Regions from separate parts of the Ureibacillus sp. FSL K6-2830 genome, predicted to be linked through region 2. Evidence: riboswitches for the same ligand, from Rfam matches in the RefSeq annotation. Region 2 holds a riboswitch; each other region holds the start of a gene.
What was found. A riboswitch is a leader RNA that binds a small molecule or an ion and turns the genes downstream of it on or off. The one in region 2 is predicted to bind cobalamin.
Positions count from the first base shown of each region.

Region 1: it holds a riboswitch for cobalamin, as region 2 does, so the genes downstream of both, NSU17_RS00660 (energy-coupling factor ABC transporter permease) here and cobT (nicotinate-nucleotide--dimethylbenzimidazole phosphoribosyltransferase) in region 2, are expected to answer to the same signal.
Region 3: it holds a riboswitch for cobalamin, as region 2 does, so the genes downstream of both, NSU17_RS15210 (glutaredoxin family protein) here and cobT (nicotinate-nucleotide--dimethylbenzimidazole phosphoribosyltransferase) in region 2, are expected to answer to the same signal.

Region 1 is NZ_JBBOQR010000001.1:131,132-134,415, reverse strand. It holds gene NSU17_RS00665 (acyl-CoA carboxylase subunit beta) at 1-1,067, shown strand, start outside; cobalamin riboswitch at 1,274-1,452, shown strand; gene NSU17_RS00660 (energy-coupling factor ABC transporter permease) at 1,571-2,317, shown strand; gene NSU17_RS00655 (energy-coupling factor ABC transporter substrate-binding protein) at 2,319-2,612, shown strand; gene cbiQ (cobalt ECF transporter T component CbiQ) at 2,609-3,284, shown strand, end outside.
Region 2 is NZ_JBBOQR010000001.1:1,403,949-1,407,232, reverse strand. It holds gene cobT (nicotinate-nucleotide--dimethylbenzimidazole phosphoribosyltransferase) at 114-1,184, opposite strand; cobalamin riboswitch at 1,273-1,447, opposite strand; gene NSU17_RS06925 (ABC transporter ATP-binding protein) at 1,644-3,284, shown strand, end outside.
Region 3 is NZ_JBBOQR010000001.1:3,064,756-3,068,039, forward strand. It holds gene NSU17_RS15200 (histidine phosphatase family protein) at 1-527, shown strand, start outside; gene NSU17_RS15205 (bifunctional adenosylcobinamide kinase/adenosylcobinamide-phosphate guanylyltransferase) at 479-892, shown strand; cobalamin riboswitch at 1,012-1,198, shown strand; gene NSU17_RS15210 (glutaredoxin family protein) at 1,334-1,564, shown strand; gene nrdI (class Ib ribonucleoside-diphosphate reductase assembly flavoprotein NrdI) at 1,561-1,926, shown strand; gene nrdE (class 1b ribonucleoside-diphosphate reductase subunit alpha) at 1,929-3,284, shown strand, end outside.

The sequences.
Region 1 (3,284 bases), 1.3 Mb from region 2:
AAATTTCTGTGATTATGGGTCCATGTGCTGGCGGTGCTGTATATTCTCCAGCAATTACAGACTTTATTTTAATGGTGGATAAAACATCCCAAATGTTCATTACTGGTCCGAAAGTAATTGAAGCGGTTACAGGAGAAAAAATTTCATCAGAAGATTTAGGCGGTTCAAAAGTGCATAACACAATTAGCGGTAACGCTCATTTCCGCGCCCCTTCTGAAGAAGAAGCGATTGAACAAATTAAGAGATTATTAAGCTATTTACCACAAAGTAATAAAGAAAAAGCACCAAAATTACCACGCCCTGAAGGAGACGATTGGCGTCCTGAATTAATTGACGTTGTTCCAATTGAACCTACACGTCCTTACGATGTTCGTAAAGTAATTGAACAAGTGGTGGATGAAGGTTCCTTCATGGAAGTGCATTCTGAATTTGCGAAAAACATTGTTGTAGGATTTGCTCGTATTGCTGGACAATCTGTTGGATTAGTTTGTAACCAACCAAAGGCCTTAGCAGGTGGTCTTGATATTGACTCATCCGATAAAGCTGCCCGTTTCATTCGCACTTGTGATGCATTCAATATTCCAATCATTACATTTGAAGACGTATCAGGATTCTTCCCTGGCGTTAAACAGGAACATGGCGGTATCATTCGTCACGGTGCTAAAATCTTATATGCTTATTCTGAAGCAACCGTTCCAAAAATTACAGTCATTTTACGAAAAGCATATGGTGGAGCATACGTTGCGCTAAATTCAAAAGCCATTGGTGCAGATTTAGTATTCGCTTGGCCAAATGCAGAGATAGCCGTAATGGGTGCTGCTGGTGCTGCTAACATCATCTTTGCGAACGAAATTGCAAATTCAGAAGATCCGGAAGCTACACGTCAAGCAAAAATTGAGGAATATAAAGAAAAATTTGCTAATCCATATGTTGCTGCTTCACTTGGAATGGTTGATGATGTAATCGATCCAAGAGAAACTCGCATTAAGTTAATTCAAGGATTAGAAATGCTTGAAAATAAAGAAGAATCAAGACCTAAGAAAAAACACGGAAATATTCCGCTATAATTGTGAAAGTTTCCAATTACGTACCATTAGAAGCACAAGCTAATCCCAGTTTGTACTTCGATTTTTCCAAAAATTCAAATTGGTTCTAACAATATTTCATATCAAAAGGTAATGAATATTATATGAATTTAGTAATTATTTTGTCTTATTTATAGAAAGATATAGAAATTTTTCAAACAATATGCTACAATTCAACTAAATTTCAACAACTGAATAATCTATACGGTGCTAATGAAAATTAGCTTAAAAGGGAAACTAGTGAGAATCTAGTGCGGTCCCGCCACTGTGAAGAGGAGCTCAAAATCAAATGCCACTGTGCAAACGGGAAGGCGATTTTGTAGCGATGACTCTAAGCCAGGAGACCTGCCGTATGGAGTGGATGGTAGTGTCCTACGAGGATAGGTACACGAATAGGCATGATTGGATTATTATGTCTTATTGTGGGACACTGCTAGTTTGGCAGTGTTTTTTTATTTTCAAATTTTCATTTTAGGAGGAATTTTATGAAAGTCTCAATCAAAATACTTTACTTTCTAGCAGTATTATTAATCATTCCTAATACAGCTTTTGCTATGCATATCATGGAAGGTTTTTTACCAATCAAGTGGGCAATATTTTGGTGGCTCCTTACATTCCCTTTTTTAATCATTGGATTAAAGAAAATGAGTAGTTTAGTAAAGAGAAATGCTGAGACGAAGTTATTACTAGGTTTATCGGGTGCATTCACTTTTGTATTATCCGCATTAAAAATTCCTTCGGTTACGGGAAGTTGTTCTCATCCTACGGGTGTTGGATTAGGAACCGTATTATTTGGACCATTTGTAATGAGTGTTTTAGGTACCATCGTGTTATTATTCCAATCATTATTATTAGCCCATGGAGGTTTAACAACGCTTGGCGCCAATGCGTTTTCGATGGCGATTGCTGGACCTTTTATCGCCTATGGAGTATTTAAAGGCTTCAATAGGATCGGTTTGCCCTTTACTCTAGCAGTTTTCTCAGCAGCAACATTAGCAGATTTAGGTACATATGTCATTACATCTATTCAACTTGCACTAGCCTTTCCATCTGAAGTTGGTGGAATTTTCGCTTCATTTGTAAAGTTTGCTGGCGTATTCGCTGTTACACAGGTACCATTAGCAATTATTGAAGGATTGATTTCAGTAATGGTGATGAATTTCTTATTGAAATACAACGAAAGAGAATTAAAGTTACTTCAAGTACTAAAGAAACCCCAGGAGGTGAAGTAAAATGTTAAAAAAGAATATGCTTTTATTAATTTTGATCATTTTTTTAATGATTGTCCCGCTGATTGTTAACGGAGATGCAGAATATGGTGGTGCAGATGGAGAAGCGGAAGGATTAATTACAGAACTGAACCAATCCTATGAACCATGGTTTTCAAGTATTTGGGAGCCTCCTAGTGGTGAAATAGAAAGTTTATTATTCGTACTACAAGGAGCAATCGGTGCAGGGTTCATTGGTTACTTTATAGGATATATGCGAGGCCGGAATAGGGGCGGGAATGCAGAGATACAGAAATGAGAATGTTAGAATATTTCGCTTATCAATCACCTTTAAGAAATAAACACCCAATCGAAAAAATGGGATTTGCTCTTATTCCATTAATATTGAATATCGTATTTCAACATGTTCTTACATCCATATTCATATTTTGCATCATGACAGTTATTACTTTAATAATCGGAAAAGTTCCGATTCGCGTATATTTGAAGTTATTGCTTATTCCAGTGGTATTTCTAATTTCAAGTATACTAGTCATTTTACTCAATTTTTCAACTAACCCTATAGAAGGTGCCATTTTTCAATCTATTATTGGTCCCGTCACGATTTCAATTTCGATAACGAGTGTTGAAAAGGCATTGATGCTATTTGTTGTTGCTTTATCGAGTATTAGTTGTTTGTATTTTTTAATTTTATCTACGACGATTCAAGATTTTCTATATGGATTAAGGTGTTGTAAAGTACCAACTACTTTATTGGATTTAATTGCATTAATGTATCGATTTATATTTATATTTCTTGATTCCAGCAGGACAATCTATCTTGCACAAATAGCAAGGTTAGGTCACAGTTCTTTATTAAATTCTATCAAATCAATTGGACTTATAATCAGTGCTTTGTTTATTAAGGTATTTCAAGAAATGAAAGACTTAAATAATGCGATAAATGCAAGAAGTGTAGATGGCTATTCAG
Region 2 (3,284 bases):
GCCCGCGGAAAGCGTCCCCGGAACGGAAATCAATTTTAATAACATATCAAAAAAACATCATTTTCTCCAAGGAGAAAATGATGTTTTTTTAGATTTGTCCCAACCTCTATCTTTTAAACTGTTTGACTCCCCATGATTTTTAGCATATATTGATGGGATTCTTCTAAAGTAGTCATGGTGTTCATCATAGAACATGCGGCATCAAGAATAGGAAAAGCAAGGGCTGCTCCTGAACCTTCGCCTAATCGCATATTCATATTCAACATAGGCTCTAACCCTAATAACTCGTTTACAATTTTTGCTCCAGGCTCTTCTGACAGATGGGATGGAATAATGTAATCCTTCACTTTCGGTTCTAATTTATAAGCAATAAGTGCAGAAACTGTGGAAATAAAACCGTCCACTACTACAGGAACACGATTTGCTGCAGCACCTAGGACTACGCCTGCCATTCCCCCTAATTCCAAACCGCCAACTTTCGCTAACACATCAATTGGGTCATTTGGATTTGGCGTATTTATGTCAAGAGATCTTCGAATGACGTCAATCTTATGTTGAAGACTATCTACCCCAGCTCCCATACCTGTTACAATAGCCGGGTCACAACCACAGAATGCTGATAGGACAGCACTACTTGGAGTGGTATTACAAATTCCCATTTCTCCAGTTGCTAAAACATGGATACCTTGTTTCACTTGTTCATCGGCAATTTCAATACCTACTTCAATCGCTTGAATCGCTTCTTGTCGTGACATTGCTGGTCCCTTAGCCATATTATCCGTTCCGTATTTCACTTTTTTGACGATGACTCCAGAATCTTTTGGTAAATCTTCTTTAATGCCAATATCTACTGGAACGACTTTTGCACCTACTGCTTTTGCAATAGCACATACTCCTGTAAACCCTTTAGCAAAGCCAATTGCCTGCATTACCGTTACAAATTGGGGGTTATTTGAAACATTTTCTTCATATACTCCGTGATCCGCAGCTAATGAAATAACCGCTTTATTGGATACATCAAGCTCTAGTTTCTCAGATATTCCAGCAAGTTGTATCGCGATTTGTTCTAATTTTCCTAAACTGCCTGGCGGTTTACAAAGAGCATCTACTCTTTCTCTTGCTTTTTCCATCACTTCTTTATTAAGTTGTTTAATGTTTTGTAATGTCGATTGCAATAGTTCCAATTGAATCTCCTCCATTGATTATTGAAATAAGAAAAGTCTGCAGTTTATTGGCATGCCAAATAAACTACAGACTTTACCATCGTACTGTATGTTTTCAAGTAATTAGGCAGGTCTCCTGGCTTAGGTTCATCGCAAATATAGGCCTTCCCAGTTTCCCAGTGGCATTTTCTATATTGCTCCCCGATACAGTGGTGGGTCCGCTAAAGATTCTCACTTTATTCCCTATTCTCCCTAAAAAGGGCACCTAATTACATAGATATACTTTTTAAATAATCTAAAATGAAATGAAACTTTAGTCAAGTTTTTTGAAAACTTCCATTGCCTAAATGATTATTTTAGTGGTGAAATATTATGGAATCTATTCAGTTATAGTTGGAAATGTAAGGGTATCAACTTGACGGTTAGTATACAATTGTATACAAAAATTAAACGATGGTAATAAAGAAAAGGAGTAACAAAATGCGTGCAGCGTTAAAGCTTTCAAAATATTTAAAGCCCTATAAGCATTTTGCGATTTTAGCGCCGATACTTATGGTGTTGGAAGTAGCGATGGATTTAATTCAGCCAACGATTATGCAGAAAATAATCGATAAAGGAATTGCAACGAATGATACACAGTATATCATTATGATGTTTGCTGCAATGATTTTGTGTGCAATGATAGGATGGCTTGGAGGTGCAGGTTGTACATATTTCAGTTCGAAAGCGGCGGTAAACTTTGCATCTGATGTTCGAGCGGATTTATATGAAACTATTACATATTTTGCGAATAGCAATAAGGACAAGTTCACTTTAGGAAAATTGATTACCAACTTAACAAATGATATCGAAAGGTTGCAAAGGGCCTTAAACATGTTATTAAAAATATTCGTTCGCGGGCCTTTTATGTTTGTTGGGGCGGTCATTGTCGTATTTTTTACGGCAAGAGATTTATTTCCAGTACTGTTTTTTGTGGTGCCTGTATTAATCATCAGTTTATATATTTTTATTCAATTATCGATTAAGCTGTTTCGAAAGGTGCAGGAATCAATCGATCAAGTGAATACACGTGTGCAGGAGAGTTTGGCGGGGATTCGTGTCATTAAAGCATTTAACCGTATGCGATATCAAATGAAGCAATTTGCAACTGTCAATCATCAATTAACGAAACGCAATATGACGGCAGATCAAGTAGTAGCTGCCTTAATGCCGATTACCCAATTTGTTGTCAACATCGGAATTGTACTTGCACTTATGCTTGGTGTCGTGAAAGTCGATGCAGGAGCTATTGAAATTGGGGTAATTGTTGCATTCATCAACTATTTGATGATGATTTTGAACGGCCTTATGAGTTCCAGCAACGTACTGATTCAAATTGCGCGGGCTATACCAAGTGCAGAACGTGTCGTTGTCGTATTGGAAGAGCAGCCTGATATTACGAATGTTGAAAACCCAGTGAAAAAAGAAATTCAAGGAAATGTGAAATTTGACAAGGTTAGTTTTTCTTATAACAAACACGTTGAACCGGTGTTGAAAGAGATTTCCTTTGAAGCGAAAGCCGGCAGTACAGTAGGGATTATCGGTATGACAGGCAGTGGAAAATCGACATTAATCAAATTGATCGGTCGACTCATGGATGTCGATGAAGGAACTATTTACATTGATAACATTCCAATACAGCAATATGACATTGACATGTTAAGAAATGCTATGGCTTTTGCCCCACAAAAGGCAACATTGTTTTCAACAACGATTGAAGAAAACTTAAAGTATGGGAAAATTGACGCAACTAAAGAAGACATTCAAGAAGCGCTCTTTGCATCAAACGCCTTTGAGTTTGTGGAAAAATTGGATCATAAAGAACAACATGAATTAACGCAGGGAGCTACGAACTTATCCGGTGGGCAAAAGCAACGTTTGGCAATGAGTCGTGCAATTATAAGAAAACCAAAAATTTTAATATTAGATGATACAACATCAGCGGTAGATAGCATCACTGAAAAGATTATCCAGCGAAACATGAAAGAAGCTCTTAAAGACAGTACGAAATTTATCGTATCATCAAAAATTTCTTCTATTAAACACGCAGATTTGATTCTTGTGCTAGAAGACGGTCGAATT
Region 3 (3,284 bases), 1.7 Mb from region 2:
TTGGATGGACGAATGAATCGATATACATACAAACAGCAAATTGTCAAGTACCGATTCATACTAAGGATGTATTTGGCAGTGACTTAAAGCGCTGCATAGAAACAGCGCAACTTTATTTCCCCGAGGCAAAATACCATCCTTTTTTTCAATTAAGGGAATTACATTTTGGAGATTTTGAAATGAAAACTTATGATGAATTAAAAGATAATCCAGCGTATCGGCAGTGGATTGATTCACCAGAGAAAGCTGCGCCACCAAATGGTGAATCTTTTGTTTCGTTTAAAGAACGGATTTTAAATTGTTTTCATCAAATCGTGAGCTGTGGTGGAGAATATGTGTTTGTTGTCCACGGTGGTGTCATTCGTGTTATCCTATCGAAATTTCAAAAAGAGAAAAGTTTTCAAGATGTTATTGCACAGCATCGGATGATTTATACCCTATGTTGGGATGATATTGAATCTTTGAAAGGGGGAAGAGAATGCAATCAGTTATTGGAGGCGCCTATAATGGTAAACGAAAATTTGTAAGTAACATGTTAAAAGAAATAGGTGCGAATCGCTGTTATTTTTATGAAGGCGAAATACCGGAAGGCCCTTTTACAAAAGATGAATACGTTATTATAGGTAGTTTTGAAAAAATGATTTTGCTCGTCCCGGATTTATCGGAAGATGAAATCGTATCACAAATAATGGGGAAATTAATGAATTTAGATTATAAGACAAACCTAATTTGTATTTGTACGGATATCGGACGTGGAATAGTGCCGCTTTCAAAAGAGGATCGTCATTTGAGAGATACTTGTGGTAGATTGTATCAACAACTTTTTGAGAAAAGTGAGAAAGTCATTCGCGTTTGGTATGGTATTCCTGAGATATTAAAAGAGGAAAATTAACCAACCGTTCTTAAGTTCTACGTATCGAGTGAATGATTTTAGTAGATACTGTATCATTTACCAAATAAGCTTGTAATTAACAATACTACATGTTACAATGAAACACGAAAACACAATATATAGCATTTCGTTTATTAGGTTCTACTATATATAGTAGATTAAAAGGGAAGTCAGTGAAAATCTGACGCTGTCCCCGCAACTGTAATTGCTGACGAAAAGTTCAAATCCACTGTACAAATTTGTATGGGAAGGGAACTTGGAGGATGAAGCATAAGCCAGGAGACCTGCCTAATAAACGTGAATTGCTCATTTCTTCGGGGGCTAGGAAATGGAAGCAAGACGGTCCATTTCCTAGTACCTGACTGTTTCCATTTCAAAGCCATACCGAAAAAGGTATGGCTTTTTTATTTTCATAAAAGAATGGTAGAAAGGGAGAAGGAAATGAAATTATATTCAAAAAAAGTTTGCCCAAAATGTTTGTTGATGAAATACGAATTAAATCAACTTGGTTATGAAGGGAAATATGAAGAAATTTTGATTGATAACAATGAAGAAGCGAAAGAAAAATTATTGAATGCTGGATTCCTTTCTGTCCCTGTAATCGAAATCGATGGAGAGCTAATGGATAACATAGAAAATATAAAAAAATTCATTAGCAGGATCACAGTATGATTGCTTATGCTTCTCGAACGGGCAACGTGCGTTTTATCGTTCATCAATTAGAATTACCCCACATTGAAATTCGCGATGATCTTATTTTGAATGAACCCTTCTTATTGTTCACCTATACCGATGGATTAGGCGAAGTACCACGAAACGTGGAAACGTTTTTACAACATAATGTTCGTTTCTGTAAGGGTGTTATTGCAAGTGGGAACTCGAATTTCGGCCATGCTTATTTTTGCCGTTCTGCTCATTTGATTAACGAAAGGTACGGAATTCCCATTGTTCAAAAGATAGAATTACGCGGATTTCAGAAAAATTATGATGCCATAATTGATTATTATAACAGAGTAATTCAAAAGGAGATTTAGTGATGAAAAGCTATTTAACTTTGAATAATGAAATTTTGAATCACTACCACCAAACAGGAAAAATTGATTTAGAGAAAGATCGAGAGGCTACTCGTCAATATTTTATCGAACATGTTAATCAGAAAATGCGGAAGTTTTCTAGTTTGGAAGAAAAGATTCGCTTTTTCATTGAAGAAGGATATTATGAGAAAGAATTTTTACAAAAATATTCTTTCGAATTTATAAATAAAATTTTTGACATTGCGTATTCTTATCGTTTTCGATTTCAGACATTTATGAGCGCGAGCAAATTTTTTGAAAGTTACGCAATGAAAAGTCGAGATGGAAAAGAAATTTTAGAAACTTATGAGGATCGGATGAGCATTATCGCCTTATATTTAGCGAATGGTGATGAATTGTTGGCAGAAAAAGCAATTCGTGCGATGATGGAGGCTTTTCAACCAGCAACACCAACCACACTGAATAGCGGTAAAAAAGCGCGTGGGGAATTGGTAAGTTGTTTTAAATTATCCATGGATGATTCGATGAATAGCATTGCAGAAAACCTCGGTTATTGTTTAGAACTCTCAAGGCTTGGCGGAGGGGTAGGGGTAAATTTAACGGATTTAAGACCTTTGGGTGATCCGATAAAAGGTATCGCCAATCGGGCAAGCGGTGTTATGCCCGTTGCAAAATTATTAGAAAATGCCTTTTCTTATTCCAATCAATTAGGACAACGGAATGGTTCAGGTGTTGCTTATTTAAATATTTTCCACGCGGATATTGAAGAATTTATTTCTTCTAAGAAGCCGAATGCCGACGAAAAAATTCGGTTACAAACTTTATCGACTGGTGTCATTATTCCAGATATATTTTTTGAACTGATGAAAAAAGATGAAGATATCGTTCTTTTTAGTCCTTATGATATTTATCGAGAATACGGAAAAAGAATGTCTGAAATAAGCATAACGGAAATGTACGGGGAGTTGTTGAACAACCCAAATATACGAAAGTTAAAGCAAATCAATGCTAGAAAACTATATACGGAAATCAAAAAGAGCCAATTCGAATCCGGATATCCTTTTGAAATATTTGATGATAATGTAAATAAACAACATCCACTAAAAAAACTTGGAAGAGTCAAAATGTCCAACCTCTGTACTGAAATTTTACAAGTTCAACAAACGAGCATCATTAATGATCAAGATACACCAAATGAATATGGATTAGACGTATCTTGCAATCTTGGATCATTAGATATTCACCATGCGACAAAGTTTCATCATTTTGAAGAGTTAGTAGATACAGCCATGCGTTTGTTAACACAAGTGTCTTTAATGACCAATATAAAAAACGTTCCATCTGTAAAAAAAGCAAAC